DNA from 2 places in the Bradyrhizobium sp. 147 genome. Region 2 is predicted to be linked to the other one. Evidence: riboswitches for the same ligand, from Rfam matches in the RefSeq annotation. Region 2 holds a riboswitch; the other holds the start of a gene.
What was found. A riboswitch is a leader RNA that binds a small molecule or an ion and turns the genes downstream of it on or off. The one in region 2 is predicted to bind cobalamin.
Positions count from the first base shown of each region.

Region 1: another riboswitch for cobalamin. It lies ahead of metE (5-methyltetrahydropteroyltriglutamate--homocysteine S-methyltransferase); the one in region 2 lies ahead of IVA87_RS10575 (energy-coupling factor ABC transporter permease).

Region 1 is NZ_JADPKL010000137.1:27,728-35,244, reverse strand. It holds partial or broken gene IVA87_RS31980 (SMP-30/gluconolactonase/LRE family protein) at 1-587, shown strand, start outside; gene IVA87_RS31975 (EAL domain-containing response regulator) at 2,152-3,366, shown strand; gene IVA87_RS31970 (4Fe-4S binding protein) at 3,985-4,188, shown strand; gene IVA87_RS31965 (hypothetical protein) at 4,210-4,365, opposite strand; gene IVA87_RS31960 (hypothetical protein) at 4,821-5,093, shown strand; cobalamin riboswitch at 5,270-5,470, shown strand; gene metE (5-methyltetrahydropteroyltriglutamate--homocysteine S-methyltransferase) at 5,570-7,517, shown strand, end outside.
Region 2 is NZ_JADPKL010000042.1:261,200-268,716, reverse strand. It holds gene IVA87_RS10590 (histidine phosphatase family protein) at 30-602, shown strand; gene cobT (nicotinate-nucleotide--dimethylbenzimidazole phosphoribosyltransferase) at 609-1,661, opposite strand; gene cobF (precorrin-6A synthase (deacetylating)) at 1,672-2,421, opposite strand; gene IVA87_RS10575 (energy-coupling factor ABC transporter permease) at 2,467-3,144, opposite strand; cobalamin riboswitch at 3,181-3,402, opposite strand; gene cobA (uroporphyrinogen-III C-methyltransferase) at 3,448-4,179, opposite strand; gene IVA87_RS10565 (cobyrinate a,c-diamide synthase) at 4,176-5,483, opposite strand; gene cobM (precorrin-4 C(11)-methyltransferase) at 5,483-6,265, opposite strand; gene IVA87_RS10555 (cobalamin biosynthesis protein) at 6,262-6,630, opposite strand; gene cbiT (precorrin-6Y C5,15-methyltransferase (decarboxylating) subunit CbiT) at 6,627-7,517, opposite strand, start outside.

The DNA of each region.
Region 1 (7,517 bases), on a different contig from region 2:
GCCCCATGGAGCTCGATCCGCAGCGGGATACTATCAGCCCGCTTCTGGGGCACCGCAATTCCGAGTCCTTCAGAGGCTGCAACGACCTGCATATCGCGACCAGCGGCGACATCTATTTCACCGATCAGGGGCAAACTGGATTGCACGATCCGACCGGCCGGGTGTTCCGACTGTGTTCTGACGGCCGGCTCGATTGCCTGATTTCGAACGGGTCAAGCCCGAACGGGCTGGTGCTCAGTCCCGACGAGGCCGTGTTGCTCGTTGCAATGACGCGCGACAACAGCATCTGGCGCGTGCCGCTGATGCGTGACGGTGGGGTTGGGAAGGTGGGACGGTTCAGCCTGTTCTTCGGGAACAGCGATCCTGACGGGCTGACGATGGATCAAAAAGGGCGGCTCTTTGTCGCGCACGCCTCCCTCGGCCACGTCTTCGTCATGGCGCCGAACGGCGAAACGATCGCCCGCATCAAGTCCTGCGCTGGCGCGACCTGCACGAACCTCCTATTGGAGGCGGCAAACGGCACATTGCTCATTACGGAATCCTCTACCGGATCAGTGTTGATGGCTGATCTCGCTCACTTTCCTTGAACGTTCGCCAGCAGGAGTGACAAGGTGGTACCGAATCCTTTTACGCGACGGTCCACCGAATCAAGATGCAGGAAGGAGCCCGGTAGATGATTGGCTTGCCAGTTGCCGAGGCATTGTACTTGGCGACGAATGGATCGCGTTTGTGTGCGGTGATCCGAAACCGGCGTCAGTAAGTCGCATTGTGTGGGAAGCACGAAAGAACGACTCGGCCATCGTTTGTAAGGCTGGGGTCGGGCTTCGCCCCCGAACGGGTCGCCGCCGACCTGGCTCCGCGCCTTTTAGCCGGGCAGGTTTCGGCTCGCGGTCCACGAGCCTTGAGAAGACCATGGTATCGCTTCGCACCATGAAGAACGATTTGATCGCTGATACCCGCCAAGAAGGTCGAAGAGGTAATCCGCTCGCAGTAGGAGTAAGCACCGCATCAGCGTCGAGGTTCTCGATCATCCTCGGCCGCGACGCACTGTCATAGCCTCTTGCGCGCGCGCAATCCTCCAACCCGATATCCCCTCTCCTCGTAGAAACGACGTACCCGTTGTAAAGCTGGATAGCCATCCGGGGGCAACGCAACCTCAATCATCTGCCAGCCTCGGCGCTTCGCCTCCGAATGTACCGCCTCGAGCAGATGCCGACCGTGGTCAGAGCTTCGGAAGTCGCGAGAATCCATAGCTCCTGAAGCACACCGTACGCTCCGGCTGCTCTCACGGCCTGTACGGCCGAGGTGGCTGGCAGCGACCCCTACAATCTGCCGGGTGGCTTGTTCCTCGACGACAAAAATGAAGCCTCTTCGGAATCCTGAATCAGGCGCAAAGCAGCCTGCTTCGCGCCTTCAAGGCTGAACTCTGGTCCGGGGCCACCTAATTCAGAAAGTAGCTTTCCGACGGCTTCTGCGATCGCGTTCTCATCTCCTGGCACGCCTTTGCGCAAAGCCGTGCCCCGTGGGGCAGGCCTTGCGCTTCAGCGCCAACACGAACACCCGTTAGTTAGATGAGGATATCCATGCTTCAGAAGGATACAGAAAACGCAACTGAGAGCAACTATCAAGCTCGATAGGGAATAGGACGTCCGCACTCGCTACAGCAACAGAGGTGAGGTAAGTGCAAGCTGTTGCCGTTCTCAGAATCGACTGCGGCTTGACCTGCTGCGAACTCATGATGGACTTCCTTCGATTGGAAAGGAAATCCACGAGACGGCACATTCGCGCGTGGGCAGGCCGGCCATGAAGATCAAACATTTCTTAAGAGTGATTTCCGATCATCACCCACGAGCGACTCGATTCAGTAGATCTTGCGGCATGGTAATTGCCGTGCCATAGGGCGCATCAGCTCCGCGCGTCCGAAGGTGAGATTCCCCACACTCGTGTGCGTCACTCGTACAAGGTTGCGCGAGGCGGGAGAGGTATCATACGCGTGCGCCCGACAAAATCGTCTGAACAACATCGCGAAAGATTTTGCACGCTAATGCACTATCTTAAGCTTACCTCGAAGAATCGAAAGATAATGGCAAGCACAGCTTGTTTACCTTCCCTCCTCGTTTAAGGGACCGTCACGGAACGGGAGTGGTTGCAATGGAGCATGGGCAGGCCGAACTAGTCGGAGGAAAACCTGTAATCTTCGGACAGCGTAAGGTGCGGCCGCGAGCGTGCGTGGCCGTCGGCAAGCGGCATCTGCGCGCCTTTCTTCGGGATGTGCTGGAGGATATGGGGTTTGTTATCAGCGAATGCGGGACTGCTGACGAGCTGTCGCACGTACTCGGCACGGACTTCCCTGATCTGATCCTGCTCGGCATTGGCTCGGATCGCATCGAGCCTGGACGATTGCTCGAGATACTCGTACGCGAAGGATTTGCAGGCGGAGTGCTGGCGTTCGGCGCCCGCGAGTCGATCATCATGACGGCAGTGCAGCAGGTCGGGGGCGAATATGGACTTGATATGCTGCCGCCGCTGAGGACGCCGTTTGCAGCCGAGACGCTGCGCGATCGGGTCGCCATGCTCTTGCCCAGAGAGCCGGCGCCCCGTCCCGCGGTCCATGTCGGGGAAGCCTTACACGCTGGCTGGCTTGAGCTCTGGTATGAGCCGAAGTTTGACGCGTGTACCCTCAGCCGCCGCGGCGCCGAGGCGCTTGTGCGAATGCGGCACCCGACCTGGGGCGTTGTTCCACCGGCCTATTTCATCGCGGAGGCTCACGATCCGCATTTCAGGGAGTTGTCGCAGTTCGTGATCGACCGCGCGATCAAAGATTGGCAGTATCTTCTGGAGCAGCAAACTTCGATCGATCTCTCCATCAATCTCCCGGCAGCATTCCTGATTGACCCGCAAGCGGTACGCGATCTCTGTCAGCGCATGCCCTCGCACCCCGCTTTCGGCGGCTTGACGATTGAAATCGATAGCGAGGAAGCGATCCAGAACCTAGATCTCCTGATCGAGGTCGCACGTGAGGTTCGCTTTCACAACATTGGCCTTGCAATCGACAATGTCGGCGCCAATTGGCCGCAGCTGATGGGGATGGAAAAATTCCCGTTCATGAAATTAAAAGTGGACCGGCAGTACGTCGCCGGTTGCGGAAATGGACCCCTGAAGCGAACGGTGTGCCGCCATATCGTCGATCTAGCCAAAGAGTACAGCGTGCGCACCGTCGCCGCAGGTGTGGAGAGCCACGCCGACCTGATCGCTGTGACCGAACTCGGATTCGACCTTGCGCAGGGCCATCTGTTCGGAAAGGCCATGCGGCTGAAGCAATTTGCACAGTCATCTTTCAGCCCTGTTCCACTTCGTCCAAAATAGTTGCATGAGGAGTGGCTGAGCAGAGCCAGGCAAAACGTACCAGCGCTCGCCCGCGCCGCCATGCCTACTCGGCACCAGGCATGCGGCTGACTGCAATTAAATCGGTCACTTTGCAAAGCCAGTAACGCTTCTCCCGGCGGAACTTCATTTCCCTCCGAAGCGATGCCGAAAGTTATTGTAGCACAAACCCTTTTTATCAGGCCTCCAGCGAGTCAATCCGCGGAGTTAACGTTGCAGCCGTGAGCGAGGCTTGCACAAAACCTCCAGTCAGGGCGTGTGACCGGAGGTTTGCCGAGATCCGGTGTAGACGTGCGTCGGCTCGCGGCTTTTAGTCGCGCCGCCGGTTTCGGAATCGTCGAGCGTCGCTTGGCCCCGCGCTGCCATGCAAGACAAACGACGGAAGCGCCCAGCGGTCGAGTCGCGAGTGACTCTCGGAGTAGGGCCTGAGGGCTCGCATAGCTTGAAATTGAAGTGGCCCGTTGCTGTCGCAGATGCAACATGGTCTCAGACCCGGGACAGCACCCCTGGGCAAATTGACCATCATTGAGCGCGTCTGTCCTTGGCACGGCATTTGAAAGGGATCGCCAATGGCATCGCTCGCCTAAGGAGTCGGAAGGCATGGCTTACAAGATCGTCGCTTCGCAATGCACCGTTTGTGGGGCATGTGAGTTCGAGTGTCCCAACGCGGCGATCAGCCTCAAGCGCGACATTTACGTTATCGATGCCAAAAAGTGTACGGAGTGCGAGGGCCATTCCGACACGCCGCAATGCGCGGTGGTCTGTCCGGTGCCTGACACCTGTGTCCAGTCTAAGACAGCATAAGCAGCCCGCGTCCAGAAGGCTTCACCGCTCGATTTTGCGAACGAAGTAATAGATGTCGCGCTTGAGAAGGCCGCCGACCGCGTGCGGCGCATCGAGTTCGATCAACATCGTTATGAGTTTAAGGCGCTGATCGACTCCGAGAAACCATCGAAGGGCTCTGTCAGAGAACACCGTCAAATTTGTCTCGAATAAGGACAAAGCCGCCTCGATGCTCCAGTCGCCGCGTTGGGGCTTATCGTCGCTGGCTGAGGAGACGAGGCGAGGTGGACGGGCGTCGACATCCCAAGATCGACTTGCAGGATATCTAAAGCTACGTCACGGCCGAAGCCGAAGAGACGGTCTCCACGCGCGACGAGATCGGTCCGGAGATCTTGAAGACATACGAGAAGCTCGGCATCCGCGCACCATGCACGAGTGCATGGAGCCTAGGGTCATAGCAGATCCCCGCCGCCCGCGCTCTCGCCGCTTACTCCAGTTTCGCAAGTCAGCGTGCATCCTGAGGTCCGGAACTGTTCCCGCGATGTCGCGCATGCCAACGTCCAGGCTGCACTACTCGCCAGCGGCGACGGAAACAACGAAGGCGCGCCAAAGTCGCTCAGCACGTAAGTGCTTGGCGCACCGAGGAGATCATCTTGACCAACGCCATGGAGGCGATCGAGCTCGCGGCTCGGCGCGGGGTCCGCCGTACACAGGCAGTCCGACCTGATCATCCGTGCGATCCTGGAGCAATCCCGGCCTTGGCAATTCCTAAGGAGCCTCATGGCGCTGTGTTCAAGCGGATGTCGGCCGAGCATGATCGCAACTTCCTCACGGGCGAGTTCGAGAAGCTGCTGACGGAAAAGAGCAGGCTTGTCGCGATCACGCAGATGTCGAAGCGCCCAGCGCATTCGTTCTGCTCGCGTTAGCTCACGACTACGCCAAGAGGGCGTTGAGCGGACGCATTCATAAGCGGAGGCTTCACAGATCCACGCGTTTTTACCAGGCCGGGAGTAAGACCGTTGTGCCCTACCTGGTACAGCTGGCAATCGCTTGGGCAATATCGCGGCAACACTTAGTAGGTTGACGGATCGATCCTCGTGCGTCTAATGCCAGCCGTCGTGGTCTTCGGATTTCGTTTGATCCGGAGCTAAGAGGGAAGCCGGTGCAATGCCGGCGCTGCCCCCGCAACTGTAAGCGGCGAGCCGATGTCCAACGAAGTCACTGAAGCCATGCGGCTTTGGGAAGGCCGGACAGCAGCGACGACCCGCGAGCCAGGAGACCTGCCTCGACAATATATCGTCCACGGGCGGGGTGTCCCGGTGTGCGCCAAGCAGCTGTCGCTCACGCGATATTCGCTGCACGCGTCCGCCATGGCCTTTGCCCCAATTATGGGGTCTGATCTATGTCTATTCTTTCGCTTCCCGTTGCCACATTGGGGACGTCACGCATCGGCCCACGACGCGAACTCAAGTTCGCGCTCGAGAGCTACTGGGCGGGAAACTCCAGCGAAGCCGAGCTCCTCGAGGCGGGGAGTGGACTTCGTGCCGCTAATTGGGCACGGCAGAAATCCTGCGGTGTGACGGTCATTCCTTCCAATGACTTCTCGCTCTACGACCAGGTGCTCGATACCAGCGTAATGGTCGGAGCCATTCCCGACGTCTACGGCTGGACCGAAGGTCCTGTGTCGCTCAAGACCTACTTCGCCATGGCACGTGGCGCTCAGGACGGTGATCACACTCAGCATGGGCCTGGCGTAGCAGCACAGGAAATGACGAAGTGGTTCGATACCAACTACCACTACATGGTGCCGGAATTTCACCAGGATCAGATCTTTAAGTATTCCTCTCGAAAGCCGATCGAGGAATATGAGGAGGCAAAAAGCCTCGGCTACCAAACGCGCCCCGTCTTAGTTGGCCCAGTCACTTTCCTGAAGCTCGGCAAAAGCGCAAATCCCGCATTCAATCCGCTGTCGCTGCTTGATAGGCTCCTCCCAGTCTATGTCGATGTTCTCCGCGAACTAGCCTCGCGCGGTGCGGAATGGGTTCAGCTCGACGAGCCATGCCTGGTGATGGACGTCGACGAAGCGTCGCGGGCGGCCGTCCGCCGGGCCTATGCTCATTTCGCAAAGCTTGTGCCGGCCCTTAAAATCATGTTGGCCACTTATTTCGGGGCTATCGGCGACAATCTTGAAACAGCCCTTGCCTTGCCCGTTGCCGGGCTTCATGTCGATCTGGTTCGGGCACCCGACCAATTGGACGCAATTGTCGCCACAGCCCGCAGAGATCTCGTGGTCTCGCTAGGCGTCGTTGATGGTCGCAACGTCTGGCGCTCCAATCTTGCGGCGCTGCTCGACCAACTTGCCCCTTTGGTCAAAAAGCTGGGTAGGGACCGTGTTCAGATTGCTCCTTCCTGCTCGCTGCTTCATGTTCCGATCGACATTGAGCTAGAGACCGATCTCGATCCCAATCTGAAGACGTGGCTGGCGTTCTCAGTTCAGAAGATCAAGGAACTTTCGATATTGGGCAAAGCGCTGGCCGGCCATGCTGCCGAGGTGGCCGATGAACTTGCGCTTTCCGAGGACGCCGCCGTGACCCGCGAAACATCGCCCGAGATCCACAATGCGAATGTCGCCGGACGAATGGCCGCGATCGACGATAGCATGCGTCGCCGTCGCAGTGCGTTCACCGAGCGTGCCGACGTCCAGCGGGCCGCGTTCGCATTGCCGATGTTTCCAACGACAACCATCGGATCCTTCCCGCAAACGGTCGACGTCCGGAATGCGCGTGCGGCTCATGCGCGGGGAGCGCTGAATGACGCGCAGTACGAGCAGCTTCTGAAAGCGGAGACAGCCCGTACCGTGCAGTGGCAGGAAGATATCGGCCTGGACGTGCTCGTACACGGTGAGTTCGAGCGCAATGACATGGTTCAATACTTTGCCGAGCAGCTGTTGGGATTCGCTTTCACCAAGCACGGCTGGGTTCAGTCTTATGGGTCGCGGTACGTTCGTCCGCCTATCCTGTTCGGAGATGTCTCCCGGCCGAAGCCGATGACCGTTGAATGGTGGCGCTACGCGCAGTCTCTGACCAAGAAACCCGTCAAGGCTATGCTGACCGGACCGGTGACGATCCTGAACTGGTCGTTTGTCCGCGACGACATCTCGCGGAGCGAGACATGCCGTCAGATCGCTCTTGCGATCCGAGATGAGGTGATCGATCTTGAGGCGGTTGGAGCGACTATGATCCAGATCGACGAGGCTGCGTTGCGGGAGGGATTGCCGCTACGCAAATCGCAGTGGAGGAACTATCTCGATTGGGCAGTGGACAGCTTCCGCGTTTGCTCGTCCGCTGTCG
Region 2 (7,517 bases):
CACAGCAACCAACTTCCTTGGAGACGAGCATGGAAGGCGAGACCTTCCTTTGGCTGATACGGCATGCGCCGGTCGATGGCGTCACAGGGACGATCCATGCCGCCGATGCGCCGGCCGATCTTCGCGATCGCGCGCAGCTAGAGGCGCTGCGGCAGTCTCTGCCGAGAGGCGCGGCGAGCCATGCGAGCCCAGCGCGGCGCACGATCGAGACCGCGCATGCGCTGGGACTCACGCCCGAGCTGATCCCCGAATTCGGCGAACAGGATTTCGGCGCATGGACCGGGCGTCGGCATGACGAGATCGGCGCGGCCGGGGACGAGGCCTATGCGCAATTCTGGAGCGATCCGGCGCGCGAACGTCCGCCGGGCGGCGAGAGCTTTGCGGATCAGGTCGCGCGCGTCCGGCTTGGGCTCTCGCGGATCAGCGCGGGCTCCGCAACGCTCGTCGTGCATTCCGGCACGATCCGCGCCGCGCTGTGCATCGCGCTGGATCTGACGCCGCAGGCCGCCTTGCGCTTCGTGATCGATCCGCTGTCGCTCACCCGGATCGACCGGCTCGCCACTGGGTGGCGCGTCGTCTCCGTCAATCAGCGGATGGCCTGAGCCCGATCAGGCCGGGCGATCCGGCACATTGGCTTGCGCAAAAGTCGCCATGCCGTTGTGGAGCGCGCAAGCCGACCGCACCAGCGGCAACGCGATCGCAGCGCCGGAGCCCTCACCGAGCCGAAGATCGAGGCTGATCAGCGGCTGCACGTTCAGCGCACGCAGCACCAGCCGATGCCCCTGCTCCGCCGATTGATGCGACGGCAGCAGGAACGGTCGGCACGAGGGGTTGATCTGCACCGCCACCAGCGCCGCGACCGACACGATGAAGCCGTCGATCAATACGGGAAGGCGGCGTTGCGCCGCCGCGATGATAGCGCCGCAGATCGCCGCGATCTCGAGACCGCCGACGGCACACAAGATGTGTTCGGACGAAGCGCCCGCAATGCCATGGCGCGCAATCGCGGCATCGATCACCCGCGCCTTGTGCGCGCGGCCGGCCGCGTCGATACCGGTGCCGCTGCCCGCGATCTCCTCGGCGCTGATGCCGAGCAGGCTCGCCGCAATGGCCGCCGAGACCGTGGTGTTGCCGATGCCCATCTCGCCGAAGATCACCAGATCAGGCCGGCCGACTTCCGCGCGTGCAACCGCGCGCTGCCCGGCTGCGAAGGCGAATGCCAGTTCCGCAGGCTCGAGTGCAGCTTCCACGCTGAAATCGCGCGTGCCGCTCCGCGGCTTGTCGGTGACGACGCCCGCCATCTGTTCCTGCGCCAGCGTTCCGGCGTCGACCACCTCCAGGCTGGAACCAAGCTCACGCGCCAGCACCGAGATCGCGGCGCCACCGGAGGCAAAATTCGCCATCATCGCGATCGTCACTCCTTGCGGATAGGCAGACACGCCCTGCGCGACGATGCCGTGATCGCCGGCGAAGACGATGATCGGCACGCGCGCGGCGCGAGGAGATTCCGTCGCTTGCAGGCCCGCAAGCTCGATCGCCAGTTGCTCAAGCCGGCCGAGCGCGCCGGTCGGCTTTGTCAATTGCGTCTGCCGCGCGATCGCTGCCTCGCGGTGCATCGCGGAGATGTCGGGACACTCTTGGTAGACCCATTCGGGGAGCATGCTGCCTCGCTTAACGCGTGCGCTTGAGAATGTAGCTGTCCATGATCCAGCCATGCCGCTGGCGCGCCTGCTGCCGCGCAGCGACAATACGCGGGCCGATTTCGGCCAGCGCACCGGACATGACGATCTGATCGGGCATGCCAAGATAGGCGCCCCACCAGATGTGGAGACCAGCCGGATCGAGCGACTGGAACGCCGTGCCGCCGTCGAGCATCACAGCGACGGTATCGACCCCTTGTGGCCAGCCGCCTTCGCGCAAGCGCCGCCCCGTCGTGACCAGGAATGGCTCGCCGATATCGTTGAGCGGCAGCGCATGCGCGGCGCACAGCGCCTGGATCGAGGTGATGCCGGGCACGACCTCGATCGTCGGCAACGGATGGAGCCGCCGCGCAATGCGCAGCGAGGAATCGTACAGCGAAGGATCGCCCCAGATCAGCAGCGCGACCTTGCCCTCGCCGCCGAGATGATTTGCGATGGTTTGCGACCAGGTTGCCGCCACGGCATCGTGCCAATCGTCCACGCCCTTGTGGTAGTCCGCCTCAGTCGTGTCCCGCACTGGCAAGTCGAACTCGGCGATGCGCGTGCTCGCGCTGGTGAGCACATCCGCGCAGATCGTCCGCCTGAGATCTGCGAGATCAGATTTCGCCGTCCCCTTGCGCGGGATCAGGACGAGATCGGCGGCGTTGATGGCACGGGCCGCGGCGCGCGTGAGCTGCCCGGGATCGCCGCAACCGATGCCTATTAAGGAAAGCGTGAGCATCGCGAGCGCGAAGGGCGGCCGCACCGGCCGCCCTTCGCTTGTCTCTCAAGCGCCGTTATGAAGGCGCGGCGTGACGAGGCCGGGCGCGGTGACACCGCGCAGCGACTTCGCCAGCGCCAGCACCGCGAGATCGGCGAGCGGCTCGATCACGATGACCAGCGCATAGGATGCCGCAAACGCCGCGATGTTGGCGAGGTTGGTCGCGCCGAAGCCGGAGCCATAGAGGGCCCAGAACGCCACCCAGGCGACGATGCCGGACTGATAGGCGGTCGAGAGCGCCAGCGCCTGGCGGTATTGCAGATCGACGTAAGCGGTGTTGCGCGGAATGATCCGCGTGGCCAGCGCCTGAATCGCGAACAGCGGCACCAGGAGTGTCGTGATGTTCATGCCGTATTGCGGCAGGTCGGTCGGCACGAAGAAGACGCCCTGGAGCAGCAGCCCGAACGCAAGGCCGAAGGCGGCGGGCGCAGCACCGAACAGCAGGAACAGCGTCGAGCCGAGGATGAAGTGCACCTCGGAGACGCCAACCGGGAAGTGCGGCAGCACCTGGAAGAAGCTGAAGACGAGGCCGGTGGTGGCGAGCGTGCGCGTCGCGAACGAGCCGATGCCCTGCTCGCGCACGGTCCCCACGGCGAGCTTCAAGGCAACGCCGCCTGCGGCGATGCCGGTTGCGTAACTCAACACGAGCTTGGCGCCCGTCACGATTCCGGGTTCGATATGCATGGCTCAGATCCTTCCTGCCGTCACACCCGACGGCCTTGGCCTCAAAACGTGCAGGGCCGGTCTCCTGGCTCGCGGTTCACTTGCGGTTCTCCGGCCTTCCCGAGCCTTGCGGCCCAGTGGCTGATCGGAGCCCCTCACCGCTTACAGTCGCGGGGGCGGCTGGGGATTTGGGCGCCGCAACTGGGTCCGCCCGCCCCCATTCCCGATTATGCTCCGGCGCTTTGCGCCGCGTCGAGCACCATGCCTCTCCTGTGTGCCCCTTTCGCGAGCCGGGCGTCAAGGGGCCAAGGGCGGCCGCGGCCATCATGACAGATCGTCTCCTGCCAGCGCCCCGAACAGGATGACGGCGGCGGTGGAAGCGGCGCCGCCGCGGGCAAGCTGCTCGGCAAGCTCGACAATGGTGGTGCGCACCAGCCGCTCGTCGGAACGGCCAAGAGATTCCGCAAACAGCGCCGGCGTATCTGCGGCGAGGCCATGCTCGATCAATTTTGCGGCAAGGGCCGGAAAGGTGCGCCGACCCATATAAACCACGGTGGTTGCCTCCGGATCTGCCAGCGCCACCCAATTCAGGTTTTGCGGCAGCTCGCCGGTGACGTCGGCCCCGGTCACGAACTGCACCCGCCGCGAGGTGTGGCGCCGGGTCAGGGGGATGCCGGCTTGCGCGGCGGCGACGCAGGCGGATGTGACGCCGGGAATGATCTCGTAGCCGATGCCGGCCTCGCGCAGCGTCTCGAGCTCCTCCTCGAGCCGGCCAAAAATGCCGGCGTCCCCAGACTTCAGCCGCACCACGCGCGCGCCAGTTGCGGCATAGTCAACCAAGAGGCGGTTGACGTGGTGCTGCTTGGTCGAGGGCCGCCCTGCCCGTTTGCCGACCGCGACGAGATTGGCGCCGGGACGGGCGAGATCGAGGATCGCGCCGGAGGCAAGATCATCATAGAGCACGACGTCGGCCTCGCGCAGCCGTGCAGTCCCCTTCACCGTGAGGAGTTCGGGGTCGCCGGGGCCGGCGGAGACGAAACTGACAAAACCGCTCACCGGTCCTCCGCAATCAGATGGAAGAACGTGCCGGTGGCTTGGCCCCGCCGCGAGCCGGTCTCGGCAATGACCGCGCCGGTTGCGTCGTGGACCACGGCCAGCGGCGTGTCGGGCTGGGCGATGATCGTCGAATAATGGAACTCGTGGCCGCGCAGGCGTGCGCCGGCCCGGTGCCCCGGCATCGGCGTGGCCAGTTCGGCGAGACGATAGCCCAGATGCATGCGGCGCTTGGCAAAGCTGGTCTCCAGGCCGAGCAGCCCCGCCATCTCATGGCGCACGCCATCGGCATCGGTCAAAGCGGTCCCCAGCACCATATAGCCTCCGCATTCGCCGTGGACCGGCCGTGTCTCGGCGAAGGACCGCACGCCGCTGCGAAAGCGTGCGTTGGCCGCGATCTTGCCGGCATGAAGCTCGGGATAGCCGCCGGGCAGCCAGCAGACATCGGCGCTCGCGTCAGGCGGTTCGTCGGCCAGCGGCGAGAACGGCACGATCTCGGCGCCGGCCGCGCGCCAGGCCTCCAGCATGTGCGGATAGACGAAGGAGAACGCCGCATCGCGGGCGAGCGCAATGCGCTGCCCGGGCGGCGTCACGTTCAAACCATTGCTCGCTGCCGGCGACCAGTTGGCGGCCGCCCGCAGCACCGCATCGAGATCGACATGCTCGGCAACGAAGCGCGCGGCCTCGTCGATCAGCTTGCCGATCCCGGCCTGCTCCTCGGCCTGCACCAGGCCGAGATGGCGCTTCGGCAGACCAATCTCGGCATGGCGCGGCAATGCGCCGAACACGGCGATGCCGGCGTCTCTCAGCGCGCGACGCACGAGATCTTCGTGGCGCGGGCTGGCGACACGATTGAGCACCACGCCGGCAAGGCGCACGCCAGGGCGGTAGTCGCGAAGGCCCGCGGCAATTGCTGCCGCGGTCTGCGCTTGGCCGGAGGGATCGATCACCAGCAGCACGGGCCAGCCCAGCATCTCGGTGATGTCTGCGGTGGCGCCGGTGCCGGAGACGCCGCGCGCGGCGACGCCGTCGAACAGGCCCATCGAGCCCTCCGCGAGCACGACGTCGGCATCCGCGCCGCGGCTGACGAGATGCGCGATCGCCCCGCGATCCATCGCCCAGCTATCGATATTGACGGAGGCCCGTCCCGTCGCCGCAGCGTGAAAGGCGGGATCGATATAGTCGGGCCCGCTCTTGAAGCACTGCACGTTCAAGCCGCGATTGCGCCAAGCGCGGGCGAGCGCCAGCGTCAGCGTGGTTTTGCCGACCCCCGAGGCCGGTGCGGAGATGACGAGACCTGCCGCCATCAGGACGCCTCCGGGAAGCGCGGCTCGGCGCCAACCGGCCGATAGCGGCGATCATAGTCGGCGGCATAGAGGCGGCTCTCGTCAAAATCCGTGGCGTTCAGCGTCCTGCCGACCAGGACCAGCGCGGTGCGCTCCATCTCGCTGCCTACAGCCGCATCGAGCGTTGCCAGTGTGGCACGGACGATGCGCTGGTCCGGCCAGCTCGCGCGCCAGACGATCGCGACCGGGCAGTCTGCGCCGTAATGCGGCGTCAGCTCGGCGATGAGCTTGTCGAGCAGATGGATCGACAGATGGATCGCGAGCACCGCGCCCGTCGCGGCGAACGCAGCAAGCTTCTCGCCCTCGAGCATGGCGCTGGCCCGGCCCGGCGTGCGCGTCAGCACGACCGTCTGGGCGAGACCAGGCAGCGTCAGTTCGGTCTCCAGCGCAGCGGCAGCAGCCGAGAAGGACGGCACGCCCGGCGTGACCGAATAGGGAATGCCGAGCGCGCGCAGGCGGCGGAGCTGCTCGCCCATCGCCGACCAGATCGAGAGATCGCCGGAATGCAGACGGGCGACGTCTTTGCCGTCCGCGTGCGCGGCGACGATCTCGGCGATGATCTCGTCGAGCGACAGCGGCGCGGTGTTGACGATCCGCGCGCCCGGCGGGCAATGCGCCAGCACACCCGCCGGCACAAGCGAGCCGGCATAGAGACACAGTGGAGAGGCGGCGATCAGGTCGCGGCCGCGCAAGGTCAGCAAATCGGGCGCGCCCGGGCCGGCCCCGATGAAATGCACGGTCATAAGCCGTCTCCTTCCGCAATCGCGGCGGTCGCGGTGCGATCCTGCGAGACAACCCGCCTCGCAATCAGCCGCGCGCGAGGGCCAGCCGCGGCAAGCGCCGCGGCTTCGGCGACTGATCCCGTGCCGAACTTTTCCGCAATAAGCTTCGACTGCGTCGGCGTGTCGACGCTCGCAAGCACATCGGCAGGAACAGCCTTGATCGGCACACCGCATTCGCGCGCGAGCTGCTTCAGCGCTTCGGCATCGGCCTTGTCGCTGACGGTTGCCACCGCAGCAAGGCCTTCGAAACCGCCGGTGGCCAGCAGCGCCTCGCGCAGTGAAGCCAGCGTCACATCCTTCTTGAATCCGAGCCCGGCAACTTTCATCGGACCACACTCCATTGCACCACCGGCCGCGCCGCCTCCCATGACCGGTAGCGGCCGAGTGGGGCTGCATGCGCGATCTCCACCCGCATCAGCTCGCCGCCGTGGCGCTGGTGCAGTTCGCCGAGCAGCGCCTCTGTCTCCAGCGTCACCGCATGCGCGACGAGCCGCGCCCCAGGCGCCAACCGCGACCAGATGGCGTCAAACATCGCGCCATCGAGGCCGCCGCCGACGAAGACAGCGTCCGGCGCGTCCAGCGCTGTCAGAGCATCGGGTGCTTCGCCCGCGATGACCGTGATCCGATGCTCCAGTCCAAACGCGGCCGCGTTGCTGCGGATGTTTGCAGTTCGATCATCACGCGCCTCAATGGCCACCGCCGTTCCGCCGCACAGCGCCCACTCGATCGAGATCGAGCCCGAACCGGCGCCGATGTCCCACAGCGTCCTGCCGGGACACGGCGCCAGCGCCGAGAGCGCCAAGGCGCGCATCGGCCGCTTGGTGATCTGGCCGTCGTGAGCGAAGAGATCGTCCGGCAGGCCCGAACCGCGAGACAGCCCCTGCCCGCCCTTCGCCTCCAGCGCAACCGCAACGAGGTTTCCGGACGAAGCGCGCGTAAAGCTGTCAGCGCGATACTCTCTGACGCTTTCATTCGGCCCGCCAAGCGCGGCGAGAGTCCAGAATGCGGAAGGGCCCCAGCCGCGCTCGGTTAGCCAGTTCGCGAGATCGCCGGCCGCTTTGCCATTACGGACGAGACAGATGATCCGCGCCCCGTGCGCCAGATGCTGCACGAGACGTTCGAATGGCGCAGCGTGAAGTCCAAGACAGATCACCGATTCCAGACGCCAGCCAAGCCGCGCGGCGACGAGCGAGAACGTCGACGGCGCGGAGTG